DNA from 2 places in the Wenzhouxiangella sp. XN24 genome. Region 2 is predicted to be linked to the other one. Evidence: riboswitches for the same ligand, from Rfam matches in the RefSeq annotation. Region 2 holds a riboswitch; the other holds the start of a gene.
The links. A riboswitch is a leader RNA that binds a small molecule or an ion and turns the genes downstream of it on or off. The one in region 2 is predicted to bind cyclic di-GMP.

Region 1: linked by a shared signal. The riboswitch ahead of G6032_RS10835 (putative Ig domain-containing protein) and the one ahead of G6032_RS02505 (M23 family metallopeptidase) in region 2 are both predicted to bind cyclic di-GMP.

What each region holds. Positions count from the first base shown of each region.
Region 1 covers NZ_JAAMFG010000034.1:664,503-672,373, reverse strand. The annotation lists gene G6032_RS10850 (TIGR03013 family XrtA/PEP-CTERM system glycosyltransferase) at 1-316, shown strand, start outside; gene G6032_RS10845 (putative Ig domain-containing protein) at 445-1,173, opposite strand; gene G6032_RS10840 (PEP-CTERM sorting domain-containing protein) at 1,669-2,415, opposite strand; gene G6032_RS10835 (putative Ig domain-containing protein) at 2,665-4,587, opposite strand; cyclic di-GMP riboswitch class I at 4,759-4,851, opposite strand; cyclic di-GMP riboswitch class I at 5,007-5,092, opposite strand; gene G6032_RS15495 (PEP-CTERM sorting domain-containing protein) at 5,498-6,154, opposite strand; gene galE (UDP-glucose 4-epimerase GalE) at 6,346-7,332, opposite strand; gene G6032_RS10820 (PEP-CTERM sorting domain-containing protein) at 7,524-7,871, opposite strand, start outside.
Region 2 covers NZ_JAAMFG010000021.1:236,040-243,910, reverse strand. The annotation lists gene secA (preprotein translocase subunit SecA) at 1-2,022, opposite strand, end outside; gene G6032_RS02505 (M23 family metallopeptidase) at 2,188-3,093, opposite strand; cyclic di-GMP riboswitch class I at 3,184-3,283, opposite strand; gene G6032_RS02500 (DciA family protein) at 3,367-3,636, shown strand; gene lpxC (UDP-3-O-acyl-N-acetylglucosamine deacetylase) at 3,686-4,591, opposite strand; gene ftsZ (cell division protein FtsZ) at 4,811-6,019, opposite strand; gene ftsA (cell division protein FtsA) at 6,059-7,294, opposite strand; gene G6032_RS02480 (cell division protein FtsQ/DivIB) at 7,287-7,871, opposite strand, start outside.

The DNA.
Region 1 (7,871 bases), on a different contig from region 2:
GACCCGCATCGACGAGCTGCCGCAGCTGTTCAACGTGCTGGCGGGGCGGATGAGCTTCGTGGGTCCCCGGCCCGAGCGGCCGGAATTCGTCGAGCAGCTCGCTGAAAAGATTCCCTATTACCGCGAGCGCCATTGCGTGAAGCCGGGCATCACCGGGTGGGCGCAGCTCTGCTACCCCTATGGCGCGTCCGAGCACGACGCCCTGGAAAAGCTGCAGTACGACCTGTACTACGTGAAGAACAAGTCGATCCTGTTCGACCTGGTGATCCTGTTGCAGACCGCCGAGGTGGTGCTGTGGCGGAAGGGATCGCGCTAGCCCAGGGGTCGCGCTAGCCCTGGCCCGGATGTCCTCGGCGCGCGTGTCGAGGATTCTTACACGTTGGGCGGCTTCGCATCTTGCAAGGTGCGCGGCGGCGAATCTTGCACGTTGGCCGGCTTCGCAAATCAGCCGATCGTCTTGCTGACTTCCTGTGACGGGGCGCTTTCCAGCCCGTCCTTCGTCACGGCCTTGACCGCGAAGAACCAGGTGCCGGGTCCGAGACCCTCGATCATGTAGCGCGTGACGCCGGGATTATCGAGCTCGATGACGATGTCGTAGTTGCGGGATTGCTGGCCGTAGAGCACCTCGTAGCCGGCGAGTTCACCGATCGGTGAACCGTCCGCGCGCTCGGTGGGGGCGCTCCAGCTCAAAGTTGCATTGCCCGTTACCGCACCCCGGGCCACCACGTTGACAGAAAACGCCGACAGGCTCGCCGTGGCCTGGCCATCGCTGACGGTGAGCGCGATGCCGTTCCAGCTGCGCACGTCACCCTCGCCGGGGGTGCCGTGTACCCGGCCGGTGCTCGCGTCGAGTGAAAGCCAGCCCGGCAGGTTGCTCGCCGACACGGTGAGCTGGTCACCATCCGGATCCGCGATGCTGGGCTGGAAGGTCCATGGCTCGCCGACCGTGACCGAGGTGGGCGGGCTGCCGGAGATCGTCGGCGGCGCATTGGTATCCGGGGGCGGGCTTGGCGGAGGCGGCGGGGTCGGCGAAGGAGATGGCTGTCCGGCGCCCGGGGGAGGCTGGTTGCCGCCCGGCGCACCAGCAATGTCGTTGTCGCCAAAACATCCCGCCAGCACCAGGCAGGCGATGATCGGCACGAATCGCGAACCGCTCGTTTGCCGTTGTTCCATATGACCTCGGTCGGGTGGAAGGAGGCGCCACCCGGCGCAGGTAGGGCTGAAAGATGCGCTTTTCTAGCATCAGTAATTAAGTCAAACAACAAGGGTTTGGCGAAATTTTTATTAACAAACATAAAGTTGCGCGGATAACGTCGGATTTCGAAGCCCGATTCACCTTATAAATCGGCAGCTTGTGGCGAATCTTTAACCAATTGTCGAGGTGCTGTTGTGGCGTTTTTCTAGATTTGGCATGAACCGTCGTGGGCAAATCCGTGCTGCTATGCGGAAATCAGCTTCCTTGGGGGTGTGTTTTCGCGTGTCCGAGGACGTTTTGGTGGTTGGGGCGTGCGCAGATTTGCGCGGGCGCTGGGTTGGGACAGCGCGGATGAGGATGAGAGGGTGCGACTCGGCCCGGGCGTCGTGGGCGTCGGCTAAGTCCGAAAAAGAAAGGGCCCCGAAAGGGGCCCTTGCAAGGTCGACTCCAAGGAGTCGTAGACGTGTCTGTGTCTAGCCGCGGCGGCGCATCATCCCGGCGCCCAGCAGGCCGAGACCGAGGAGGGCGAGGGTGCCGGGCTCGGGCACGCGACCGACGGTAACGTCGTCGACGCCGAAGCCGTCGTTCCCGTTGTTGGTGACAATCCGGATGCTCTCGATGTCCAACTCAGAGAAGAAGGACACGTAGAACACGCCCTTGTTGCCAAGCTTGCCTTTGAAGATGTCATCGATCGACAAGGTAAACGTGCCGTCAGTGGTTTCGAAATCGAAGCTCCCGCCAGCATCGTTGGGGTCTGTGATGAAGAAACCCACGGCATTGTTGCCCGCCGCCACATTGAACAGGAATTTCTGGGCGTCGAAGCTGTCGAGCCACTTGTTACCCGGGTCCGTGGTATTAAAGCGGCCGGAGAACGGGTTCGTGCCGGGGTCTCCGTTCAGAATGGCGAGGCCCTCATCGCAGTCGTAGCCCATGGACACGTTGTCGCACGCCCCGCCCGTGCCCGGCACTTCGCTTACGAATTCGCCGACAGACGTCATGATCGACAGGTATTGGGTGTTATCGTCAACGTCGGCGACGTCTTCGAAATCCTCGGTGGTGTAACCCGCCTGGAGGGTGCTCAGGAAGGCCAGTTCGGCATTCTTGGCAGCAGTCAGGTCGTTGGCGCTGATCTGGTAGGTAATTGGGCCGGCATGGGCAACACCGGCAACAGCCAGGGCTGCGACGGCGGAGAGAGCGAAAAGGGATGACTTGCGAATCATGGATGTTACCTTGGGTCACGAACGAATTACTTAGTTGCGTTTCATGATGCACAAGGCGTGCCAACTCGAAAATAACGAATAAAAACATCATTTTATGAATTTACCCATCGCGCCCCGCAGCCGGGTCTGTAAAGTCCGCCGACGTGAGCCACGTCACACTTTTCCCCGGCCAAAAAAATGCGCGGGCCACTCGCGCAGCCCGCGCATGGGAACCGGTCCCAGGGGACCGTTGCACTGCTCCCGAGACCGTTACTGGATCGTCTTGCTCACGACGGCTGACTTGGTGCTTTCGAGACCATCGGCGCATATGGCGGTGACCGCGAAATACCACGTGCCCTGACCGAGGTCCTGGATCTGGTGGCTGGTCGTGCCGCCGGGCAGTGTGATGACCTGGTCCAGCTGCGAGCCGTTGAGGCTGTAGTAGATCTTGTAACTGGCGACCGTGCCCATCGCCGAGCCGTCCACGCGCTCGGTCGGCGGGGCCCAGCTCAGTGTGGCCGAGCCGGTGACCGGCGGCGGCGCAAGCACCGTCAGGGTGAATGCCGGGAGGCTGACGGTGTACTCGCCGTCGGTCACGGAGATCGTGATCGGTCCGGTGGTACCGACATCGCCGACGCCGGGGGTGCCCTGCAGGTGTCCGTTCGAGGCGTTCAGGCTCATCCACCTGGGCTTACCGGTGACCGAGAAGGTCAGCGGATCGCCCTCGGGGTCAGACGCGTTTGGCGTGAAGTTCCACCCGTCGTTGACCTGCAGCTCGGTGGTCGCAGGCGTGCCGGAGATCTGGGGAGCCTGGTTGACAGGGACCGGATCCGGGATCGGCTCGGGGTCGGGCTCAGGCTCAGGAGTCGGCTCGGGGTCGGGCTCAGGGGTCGGCTCGGGGTCGGGCTCAGGGGTCGGCTCGGGGTCGGGCTCAGGGGTCGGTTCCGGGGTCGGTTCCGGGGTCGGTTCCGGGGTCGGTTCCGGGGTCGGTTCCGGGGTCGGTTCTTGAGGTGCCGCCACGCGGGCCTGGGCGTTGATCGCGTCCACCTGCGCCTCGGGCGCATATGCGGTGTCGAGCGTCGCCTGGCGCAGGGCCGTCTGCAGGTCGGCGGGGAGCTGCGCGGCGAGGTCGACAGGACTCGTGCCGGGTGCGGCCGCGTCCATGACCGAAATGGCCGCCGCGATGGCCGGATCGTTGTTGATCTGTTGTGCAGCGCGCAGCAGGCGGCTGGCCTGGACGAACGCCGTCGCGGGGATCGGCAGGGTGCTGACCGAGGCGTCCGGGTCGGCGTTGGGGCGGACCTGGCGCACGGCCTGGTCCATCGCGTCGGTCGCATTCACGTCGTACACGCGCAATTCGTTGCTCATGGTCTCGAGCAGGACGGCTGCGCTGGCGACGTTGGCGACCGCGGCGATCCGGGAGCGGCTTTCGAGGCCGCCCATGCCGTCGATCCAGCCGTCGATCAGGTCGGACGCGAGGGCCTGCATGATGGCGTCCCCGTCCATGGTGCTGCCGGTAGCGGTCATGGCATCGCGGGTGCGACGGATCATTTCGCCGAGCGTTTCGCTGGAGCGGACGATCATGTGGATGTTTTCGTCGGTGATCGGGGTCTCGACGGGATCGGCGATCACCGCCGTGTCGAGACCGAAGCCGTAGCGCGTGACGACGGCGTGGCTGGCGGCAGTGACGGTCTCGTTGCTGACGCCGCCGTTCATGCGGGCGGCTTCGAAGATCAGCGTCGAGAAGGGGTTCAGGTTCTTGACGGTGCGGTTCGACGGGCTATGCAGGACGGCGACCAGTTCGAAATCGGGAGCGAGTCCGGTGACGAGGTCGGTGCCCTGGTCGGCGCGAATCGTGAGTGCGTAATGCTTGCCCTGGGTCTTGATCCTGACGTCGTAGTCGGCGGTGCTGCCGCTGGTGCTTTCGCTGAGCAGGAGGCCGGTGTTGGCGAGGACGCGGACGCGGGCGCCGATGATGGGGCCGTCGCCGACGCTGCCGGTGATGTGGGTTTCGACCTCGGGATCGATTGGCGGGGTCGTGCTGGGGGGCGGCGTCGTGCTGCTTGGCGGCGGCGGCGTCACGGCCGCCGCGGTGTCATCGCTCTCGCTGCCGCAGCCGCTCAGCGTCGTCAGCAGGAATGCAACCGTCAGTGCGGTGAAACGCGACTTTAGAAGTGTGTTCCAGGTAGCCATGGCGAAACCTCGCTTCGCATCATGGCCACGGAAAAGTTGAACTCACGGGTAGCAGTGCATTGCAGTGCGCGGACAGGACCGCGCCGGATCGGACGCGCCGGAGAGGGAAAGAGGCTCGCTAACCTGGAGCGGCGTTGCAGCCTGAGATATGAAGAATGTCTTTCCATGTTTTCTGGCGGCCCCGCTATCGTAGAACCCTGCGTTGGGTTCCTTAGACCGGTGGCTTTGCGTCCTCACCTTTCAGTGAGTTTGCCTTTTTCAGTGGCCTCGACTTTCGTAAGTCTTTACGTATCGCCCGTTTCCGGGATGTACCGACAGGGGAAACCGCCGAGAGGCTTGGCCGTTCGGGGGTCTTTGGTACAGGAGGTTGCCGTTTGGCTGGAGGGCGCCCTGGGAGGGGGAGTAGCGCGATCCGGTTCTTTGGCAACCCCGCTGTCGTAGGACCTTGTCCCTTAGACCGGTGGCTTTGCGTCCCCGCCTTTCGACGAGTTTGCCCTTGTCAGTGGGGGTAGTTCTACGCCCGGTCGGGGTGGGGTGCAATAGGTATTTGGCGCGGGTTTGGGGGGAGAGATGGGAAGTGTGACGGGGGTCACACTCTGGTTGGCTGGTTGGGGTCGGACCGTAGTAAGTGTATGAAATAAATAGAGAAAGGGCAAAATACGCCCTTTTTAGAAGGCTTAGAATGGATTTCTCTTGGGTAAAAACGGCTTCTAAGGCCGGTCAACTCGCTTAAAGCCTGAATCGCACTCCGGGGGGGCATTGCGGTGAAATGCCTTGGTATAGCCGACGCGAGCGACGCCATCATTCTTGCAAAGGTGTGGCTCGAAAAAGAAAAGCCCCCTGCAACTTCGTTGCAGGGGGCTTTTGCGTCGGTCTACGGATCGACGGAAACCCGTCCTTCCGAATCAGTTCAGGCAGCAGCGCGTCTACGCGCGAAGCCAACGCCGATCAGGCCAAGTCCCAACAGAGCCAGTGTGCCAGGCTCCGGTACAGCAGTTGCCACCTCGAAGGCGACGCCGTTGGCGCTTGAGAGTTCAACTTTATCAAACTTGCCGACGAAACTGACGTAGGCATCGAAACCGAAATTGTTCGCGGTGCCCCCACCAATAGAACTCAGCGTCGTGCCAGTGATGGCCAGGACGTTGCTACCGCCGGAGAAGAACGTCACCACGTTGTACGAGTCCACCGATCCCCAGTAGAAATCGAACGCGCCGTCCAGGTCGGAGATGACGATCTTACTGATTGCGCCCGGAGGCACATTTTTACTGCTGGTCACGTTATATGACAACGTCTTGTCCGGGTCGGACGAGTCCCACCCGGGAGTCTTGTAGTCGCCGGGCTCGAATTCAGCGGGAGCAATAACAGCGCCACCGCTTACGGTGTAGCGGTCGCCGAGTTGTACGCAGGTTGCGGCAATGCAGTCCTCGCCAAGGTATTCGCCTGTGATTCCGCTGGAAGTGTCGTCAACGAAAATCGGCCCAGCGGACGCAACGCCGGTCCCCAACGCAGACAATGCCAAAAGGCTCGCTGCCGCGCCGAAAGTCTTGTATCTCTGAGTCAAGTTCATTTTTTCATTCCCTCGCGCCTGATCCGCGCAGTTTCGTTCTAAACCGTCATCCGGGATGTGAATCCCGTTCGTGGAGAGACATACAAGTTTCGTACCATAGTCTCAACCGACTGAAATAAATGCCGTTATTGCGGCGCGACAGCGTTCGAGAATCAGAAATTGTAAGGAATTTCGACAAAAAGCCGGGTGGTCTACGCGCTGTACCGCGGCGCCCGCTCCCAGGCCAGCGAGGAGGCGACGATCTGGTCCAGGTCGTCGTGCTTCGGCGTCCAGCCAAACAGCTCGCGGATGCGGCTCGCGTTCGCAACCAGCGTCGGCGGATCGCCGGCGCGACGCTCGGCCTCGCGCACGGGCAGCGGCTCGCCAGTGACGCGTTCGAAGGCCTGCGCAACTTCACGCACACTGTAGCCGTGCCCGTAGCCGCAGTTGAGCACCTTTGGTTCGCCGCCGTCGCGCAACCAGCGCAACGCATCGAGATGCGCGGTGGCCAGGTCTTCGACATGGATGTAGTCACGCACGCCAGTGCCGTCCGGCGTGTCGTAGTCGGTGCCAAAAATGGTGAGCGCTTCGCGTTTCCCAACCACCACTTCGCACGCGACCTTCACCAGCAGCGTGGCATTCGGCGTGGATTGGCCGATGCGCCCTTCGGGATCGCTGCCGGCCACATTGAAGTAACGCAGCGCGACGTATGACGGGCCACCCGCCGCCGCGAGATCCCGCAGCATCCACTCGCTCATCAGCTTGGACGTGCCATAAGCGTTGATCGGCGCCGTCGGCGTGTCTTCGCTCGCGACGCCGCCCGGCGGCAGGCCGTACACGGCGGCCGTGGACGAGAACACGATGTGCTTCACCCCGGCCTCGGCAGCGCACTGCAGGAGATTCCGCGTCGCGCAGGTGTTGTTCCGGTAGTACTTCAGCGGATCGGTGACCGATTCCGGGACCACGGTATGCGCTGCGAAGTGCATGATCGTGTCGATGTCGTGCTCGGCCAGGACGCGGCTCACGAGCGCCTGGTCACCGGTATCGCCGATCACCAGTTCGCCATGCGTCACGGCTTCGCGAAACCCGGTACACAGGTTGTCGAGCGTTACGACACGCTCGCCGGCTTCGCCGAGTTGTCGCGCCACGTGGCTGCCGATGTAGCCGGCACCGCCGGTGACGAGAATCCCTTGCGCCATCTGTGTTCTCCGGGGAGTTGACGGGTTCGCATCATAGCAATCGTCGGGCGGCGAGAAATGCCAAATCGGTCAAGCTACCGGCGCCCTGGGGATCGATTGACGAAAAGAAAAGGGCAGCCTTGCGGCTGCCCTTTGTCATGTTGCGTCGGTCGCTGTAAGGAGCGGGGTCGGCGCACCTCCCCTTCGTTGTCTTACTGGCTCCGGCGACGACGCAGGGCGCCCGCGCCGATGAGGCCGAGGCCGAGCAGCGCCAATGTGCCAGGCTCCGGCACCTGCGCGAACGCGTGGTTGTCGGACTCGAAGGCGAACTGCGTGGTGCTGATCACGATCTTGTCGTAGCTGGTGGCGCCCAGGAAGATGTTGACGTAGCGGTTCGCCGGGTCGGCCGTCTGGTTGCCGAAGAAGTTCGGGTTGGCGATGACCTGTGCTCCGGTGAGCGTGAGCACTTCGGTTGCACCATTGAAGAACGACAGCGTGTTGTAGTCGTCGATCGAACCCCAGTAAAGGCCGAAGTAGTTGTACGTGACGCCGGTATCGAA
Region 2 (7,871 bases):
GCGGATCCCCGCGATGGAATCGCCGATCTCCTCGGCTTCCATCAGCTCCGTGCGCTGGCCGTAGATCACGCGCCGCTGGTCGTTGGCGACGTCGTCGTACTTGAGCAGCTGCTTGCGGATGTCGAAGTTGTGCGCCTCGACCTTGCGCTGGGCCCGCTCGATCTGGCGGCTCAGCATGCGGCTCTCGATGACCTCGCCTTCCTTCATGCCGACGCGCGAGAGCAACGCCTTGGTCTTCTCCGGCTCGCCGAAGATGCGCATGAGGTTGTCTTCCATCGACAGGTAGAAGCGGCTCGAACCCGGGTCGCCCTGGCGCCCTGAGCGGCCGCGCAGCTGGTTGTCGATGCGCCGCGACTCGTGGCGCTCGGTGCCGATGATGTGCAGCCCGCCGGCGTCGATCACCTGCTGGTGACGCGCCTGCCATTCTTCCTTGACCTTCGCCTGCTTCTCCGGGTCGTCCCCGGCCGCGTCCAGGTCCGCGACGATGCTGCCGCCGAGCACGATGTCGGTGCCGCGCCCCGCCATGTTGGTGGCGATGGTCACCGCGCCGGGCCGCCCCGCCTGCGCCACGATTTCCGCCTCGCGGGCGTGCTGCTTGGCGTTGAGCACCTCGTGGCCGATCTTCTCCTTGGTCATGACGCTGGACAACAGCTCGGAGGTCTCGATGGACGTCGTGCCCACGAGCACCGGCTGGCCGCGTTCACGGCAGTCGCGGATGTCGTCGAGGATGGCGTCGAACTTGTCTTTCTTCGTCAGGTAGACCAGGTCCGCGTGGTCGGCGCGGATCATGGGGCGGTGGGTCGGGATCACCACGACCTCGAGACCGTAGATCTGCTGGAACTCGAAGGCCTCCGTGTCGGCCGTGCCCGTCATGCCGGACAGGGTCTCGTACATGCGGAAGAAGTTCTGGAAAGTGATCGAGGCGAGCGTCTGGTTCTCCTGGCGGACCTTGACCCCTTCCTTGGCCTCGATTGCCTGGTGCAGGCCGTCCGACCAGCGGCGTCCCGGCATGGTGCGGCCGGTGAACTCGTCCACGATGATGACCTCGCCGTCCTTGACGATGTACTCGACGTCGCGGCGATAGATGAAATGCGCGCGCAGGGCGGCGGCCAGGTGCTGCATCAGCATGATGTTGCGCGCGTCGTAAAGGCTTTCGCCCGGCTGGATCAGCCCGGCCGAGGCCATCAGGGCCTCCACCTTGGCGTGGCCCTCTTCGGTGAGAAAGGCCTGCTTGGCTTTCTCATCGACGCTGAAATCGCCGGGCCCTTCCTTCTCGACCTGCGGCTCGAGCTGCGGCACGAGCTGGTTCACCCTCAGGTAGGTCTCGGTGCTGTCCTCGGCCGGACCGGAAATGATCAGCGGGGTGCGCGCCTCGTCGATGAGGATCGAGTCGACCTCGTCGACGATCGCGAAGTTCAGGCCGCGCTGCGAGCGCTGCTCGAGGCTGAAGGCGAGGTTGTCGCGCAGGTAGTCGAAACCGAACTCGTTGTTCGTGCCGTAGGTGATGTCGGCGCCGTAGGCCGCATGCTTCTCGGCCGGATCCTGGTTGGAGCGGATGACGCCGACCGTGAGGCCGAGCGTCTCGTACACCGGTCCCATCCACTCGGCGTCGCGCTGCGCGAGGTACTCGTTGACGGTGACGATGTGCACGCCCTTGCCGGACAGGGCGTTCAGGTAGGCCGGCAGGGTCGCGACCAGCGTCTTGCCTTCGCCGGTGCGCATTTCCGAGATCTTGCCCTCGTGCAGCGCCATGCCGCCGATCAGCTGGACGTCGAAATGGCGCATGCCCAGGGCCCGTTTCGCCGCCTCGCGGGCCAGGGCGAAGGCTTCCGGCAGCACGGCGTCGAGCGTCTTGCCGGCCTCGACCTCGGCCTTCAGCTCGGCGGTGCGGGCCTTCATGTCCTCCGGCGACAGGGCGCTGACGGTCTCCTCCAGCGCGTTGATCTGCTTGACGTTTTTCGAATAGCTCTTGAGCAGTCGCTGGTTACGGCTGCCGAAAATCCCTGCGAACAGATTGCGCACTGCTGGATACCTCGGGGCACGCTCGCGGCGCGGGCGCCCGTGAAAAGATTCTGTGGCTGGCGGCGACGGGCGCCGCCGACGCTCAAAGACCGCGTATTTTACGGCCTCGAGCCCAAGGGGGAAACTGCCGGCCGCCGAAACCGCGCGCGTCGGCGCCTCGCGGCGTCACTTCAGGTACTGGCGCGGATTGACGTGCCGGCCGTTCTCGATCACTTCCAGGTGAACGTGGGGCGCGGTCGAGCGGCCGGTCGAACCCACCAGGGCGATCACCTCGCCCTTCTTCACGGCGTCGCCGACCGTCACCAGGTTTTCGGTGTTATGGCCGTAGCGGGTGACGAGGCCGTTGCCGTGATCGATCTCGATCAGGTAACCGTAGTTGGCGCGCTTGCCGGAGAAAGTGACGACGCCCGCGGCGATCGCCAGCACGTCACTGCCCGCCGGGCTGACGAAATCGAGCCCGCTGTGGAAGGCGCGCTTGCCGGTGAACGGATCGGTGCGATAGCCGTAGCCCGAAGAGGTCCAGCCGCCGCGAATGGGACGCCCCTCGAGGCGGACTTCATCGTTGAGGCGGCGGTTGAACAGCAGCGCCTCGAGTACGTCGAGCTGGCGGGTGCGATCCGCGATCTGGTACTCGAGCTCGTCGAGCAGCACGGAGATCTCGCCGGAGCGCAGCGAGGCCGCGTCCTCGACCGGGTCGGGCCCGCCCTGCGGCGGCATGGAGCCGAAATTGAACTCGCCGTCCTCGAGATCCGCCATGGTCACGAGGCGCTGCCCGAGGGCGTCCAGGCGGGTGATGTGGGCGGACAGCTGGCCGAGGCGGATGGCCAGCGCGTCGAGATTGCGTCCGGACTGGTCGCGGATGGCGGCGAGTTCGTCCTGCTGGGCCTCGAGGGTGGCGCGCAGCTCGGCGATGATCGCCGGCTCTTCTTCGGGCTGGGAAATGCGGCCGGCCAGGAGGCCCGCCACGAACACGAGCGCGAGAACAGCCAGGGAAACCAGCAGCACGGGTCGCGGGCTCAGGGGAACCTGGCGGGTGCGTCCGGTGCGGGAAGTGAATACCAGCAGGTTCACGACCGCCTCCCGGGGGACGGGACGACAGGCAACGGGCGTCCGGCGAACCGGTTTCGGCCAGGTATGTTGCTGGTTTTTCGTTCAGTCATGCTCGGCAGCTCCGCTGTCGCCAGTCCGGCCCACCAGGACCGGAAACCTCAGACCGGTGGCTTTGCGCCGGCGCCTCTCGACGCCTTTGCCTTTTACAAGCTTAGCCACTATGCCGCAAAATCACCGCTCACTCAACTCGGGGAAAACCACATCACTCGCGGAGAACCCAAGCAGCTCAAGGACTTGCTGGCCGGAAACGACCTGTCGCAGCTCGTCCTGAGGGCCCGGGAGGCGGGCGAGCTCGATGCCCGCGTGCGTACCCTGTTGCCGGATGAACTGGCGGCCCACGTCACCGGCGCCGTCCTGCACGAGCATACCGTCGTGATCCTGGCCGACAGCGCCGCCTGGGCGACCCGCATTCGTTTTCATGCCCCGGAGCTCGTCGCGCGCCTCGCGCCGCGTTACGACGGCGCCGTGACCCGCGTGCACGTCAAGGTCCGGCCGACGCGCTGAGCTGCGGCGATCGAGGTCCGGCCCGCCCGCCGAGCCGCGGCGATCAGGCTCAGGCCGCGGCGGCGGCAAAGCTCAAGGGCGCGTCGCGCTCGTCCGCATAGGTCACTTCTTCCCAGGCGGATTCGTTGCGCACCAGTTCGCGCAGCAACTGGTTGTTCAGGCCGTGCCCGGACTTGTAGCCGCTGAACTCGCCGATGATGCTGTGACCGAGCAGGTAGAGGTCGCCGATGGCGTCGAGAATCTTGTGGCGCACGAACTCGTTCTCGTAGCGCAGCCCGTCGTCGTTGAGGATCCGGTAGTCGTCGAGCACGATGGCGTTGTCGAGGCTGCCGCCGCGACCGAGGTTCATCGAGCGCAGGAACTCCATGTCGCGCATGAAGCCGAAGGTGCGCGCGCGGCTGATCTCGCGGAGAAACGAGGTCGTGCCGAAGTCCATCGAGGCAGTCTGGGCATGGCGCTTGAACACCGGGTGATCGAATTCGATCTCGAAATTGACCTTGAAGCCGTCGAAGGGGGTGAAACGCGCCCACTTGTCGCCCTCGTGGACCTCCACCGGCCGGCGGATGCGGATGAAACGCTTGGCGGCGGACTGTTCCGCGATCCCGGCGGACTGGATCAGGAACACGAACGGCCCGGCGCTGCCATCCATGATCGGCACTTCCGTCGCGGACAGTTCGACCGTCGCGTTGTCGATGCCGAGGCCGGCGAAAGCCGACATCAGGTGCTCGACCGTGGCCACGCGCACGCCGTCCTGCACGAGGGTCGTCCCGAGGGTGGTCTCGCCGACCAGCATGCCGTCCGCGCGAATCTGCGGGGCCGGGTCCAGGTCGCTGCGGCGAAACACGATGCCGGAATTGACCGGGGCCGGTCCCAGCGTCATGAGGACTTTCTCGCCGGTGTGCAGGCCGACGCCCGTCGCCCGGATAGTGTTTTTCAGGGTCCGCTGTTTCAGCATCACGCCTCTCCGTGTCGCGCCCGGCCCGGCCGGAGCGCCGGGGCCGCTACGGCCCCGTCGTGTTCGGTGCGCCCACATGAAAGGAGCGTAAGGCAGCCAGCCGTTACGCTTCTCAGGGCAAACTAACGAGACAAGGTAACATAATTTTCACAAAATGCTAAAACGGACGCCTCCCGGGGGAGGAAGAGCGGGGCTCCCCCGGGAGGCATCGTACCGGTCTCAGTCGGCCTGGCGGCGCAGGAAAGCCGGGATATCGAGCATCTCGGGGTCGGCCCGGTAGTCGAAGCTCTGGCCGACGGCCCGCTTCGGCGCCTCGACTTCCTGCTCTTCGACCTCCTCGGCACGCCGCCTCACCACCGGCGGCGCGTCCAGCTCGTTGTAGTTCACGGGTCCGATGCCGACGCCCTGCCGCACACGCGGCTGGCGGCGGGTGCTGCTGGCCACGCGCAACTCGGGTTCGCGCTGGCGCACCACCCCGCCGAGCCCCGTGGCGACGACCGTGACGCGCACCTCGCCCTCCATGGACGGATCGATGACCGTACCGATCACCACCGTGGCGTCGTCGGAGGCCCTTTCCTTGACCACGTTGCCGACCTCGTCGAACTCACCGATCGACAGGTCCATCCCCGCCGTGACGTTCACCAGGATGCCCTTGGCACCCTCGAGGTTGATGTCCTCCAGCAGCGGGCTGGAAATCGCCGCTTCGGCGGCCTCGCGCGCCCGGTCCTCGCCGGTGCCGCGCCCCGTGCCCATCATCGCCATGCCCATCTCGGACATCACGGTGCGCACGTCGGCGAAGTCGACGTTGATCAGGCCGGGCCGGGTGATCAGCTCGGCGATACCCTGCACCGCCCCCTGCAGCACCTGGTTGGCCGACTTGAAGGCGTCCAGCAGCGTGGTCTGCTTGCCCAGCACCGTGAGCAGCTTCTGGTTCGGGATCGTGATCAGCGAGTCCACGTACTTGGACAACTCGGTGATGCCGTTCTCCGCGATGTCCAGGCGCTTGCGGCCCTCCATGCCGAAGGGCTTGGTCACGACCGCCACCGTCAGGATGCCGAGCTCCTTGGCCACCTGCGCGACGATCGGCGCCGCGCCCGTGCCGGTGCCGCCGCCCATGCCCGCCGTGATGAACAGCATGTCGCTGCCCTCGATGGCTTCCTGGATGCGATCGCGATCCTCCATCGCCGCCTGGCGCCCGAGGTCCGGGTTCGCCCCCGCGCCAAGCCCCTTGGTGATGTTGCAGCCGATCTGGATCGCGGACTTCACCCGCGAGTTCTTCAGCGCCTGCGAGTCCGTGTTGGCGCAGATGAACTCCACGCCGTCGATGCCGCATTCCATCATGTAGGACACGGCGTTGCCGCCGCCTCCGCCCACGCCGATCACCTTGATGATCGCGTTCGTGTTGTATCCGTCTACCAGTTCGAACATTACCGCTCTCCTCGGGGATGAACCCCGCCCCTGTGTTACTTAGAAATTGCCCTGGAACCACGCTTTCATGCGGGCCCAGACGTCCTTGATTCCGCCGCTCATCGGCGACTCTCCTTGCTTGTGCTGCATCTCGTGCAGCGCGTACTTCAACAGCCCGACGCCGGTCGCGTGGATCGGGTTGCGCACCACGTCGGCCAGCCCGGTCACGCCGTGCGGCACGCCGAGGCGCACCGGCAGGTGGAACACTTCCTCCGCCAGCTCGATGGCGCCTTCCATCTTCGAACTGCCGCCGGTGAGCACCACGCCGGCCGCGATCATGTCGTCGAAGCCGCTGCGCGCGACCTCGTTGCGGATCAGCGTGAACAGCTCCTCGTAGCGAGGCTCGACGATCTCGGCCAGCGTCTGGCGCGCGAGGCGCCGCGGCGGCCGGTCGCCCACGCTCGGCACCTCGATGGTCTCGTCCGGGTTCGCCAGCTGCGACAGCGCGCAGGCATAGCGGATCTTGATTTCCTCGGCGTACTGCGTCGGCGTGCGCATGGACACCGCGATGTCGTTGGTCACCTGGTCGCCGGCGATCGGGATCACCGCCGTGTGGCGGATCGCGCCGCCGGAGAACACCGCGATGTCGGTGGTGCCGCCGCCGATGTCCACCAGGCAGACGCCGAGTTCTTTCTCGTCCTCGGACAGCACCGCGTGGCTGGAGGCGAGCTGTTCGAGCACGATATCCACGACGGTCAGGCCGCAGCGCTGCACGCACTTGATGATGTTCTGCGCGGCGGACTCGGCGCCGGTGACCATGTGCACCTTCGCCTCGAGGCGCACGCCCGACATGCCGATCGGCTCGCGGATCCCTTCCTGGTGATCGATGAGGAATTCCTGCGGGATGATGTGCAGGATCTTCTGGTCGGCCGGAATGGCCACCGCCCGCGCGGCGTCGATCACCCGGTCCACGTCGCCCGGCGTCACTTCGCGCTCGCGGATGGCGACGATGCCGTGCGAGTTGAGGCTGCGCACGTGGCTCCCCGCGATCCCCGCGTAGACCTCGGAGATCTCGCAGCCGGCCATCAGCTCGGCCTCCTCCACCGCGCGCTGGATCGACAGCACGGTGGACTCGATATTGACCACCACGCCCTTCTTCAGCCCGCGCGAGGGGTGACTGCCGATGCCGATGATCTCCAGCCCGCCTTCCTCCATGAGTTCACCGACGATCGCGACCACCTTGGAGGTGCCGATATCCAGTCCGACGATCGTTTCCCTGGCGTTGCGCTTAGCCATCGTGCGTAGGTCCCTCGCTGCTTGCGGCCGCGGCGCCGCGCTCGCGCCAGCCGACGGCGAAGCCGCGGCTGTAGCGCAGGTCCACGTAGCCGACTTCGGCCACCCGGGGTGTGAGCAATGGCGCGGCCACGCGGGCGAAGCGCCGCAATCGTGTCTCGAAGGACTGCCGTCCGAGGCGCAGCTCCACACCGTTGCTCAGCTCGATGCGCCATGAGCCGCGCTCGTCCAGCTCCAGCACCCGCAGCCGGAAGCCGGTCGCGGCCAGCGTCGCCCGGGCATCGAGATATTTCCGCGCCACACTGGCCTCGCTGCCCTCCGGCCCGGAGAGGCGCGGCAATTCCGCCGGGACATGCCGCGCGTCCTGCACGAACAGCTCGCCGCGTGTGTTCAGCAGGCCGCTGTCGCCCCAGCGCGCCGCGGGGGCCTGTTCGATGACGGTGATCTCGATTTCCGCCGGCCAGCGACGGCGCACGATCGCGTCGTCCACCCAGTCGATGGCGACGATCTGTTCGCGCAACTGCTCGAGCCGCACGCCGAGGAACCCTGCCGTGCGCAGGCTGCCGACCGCCGCTTCGAC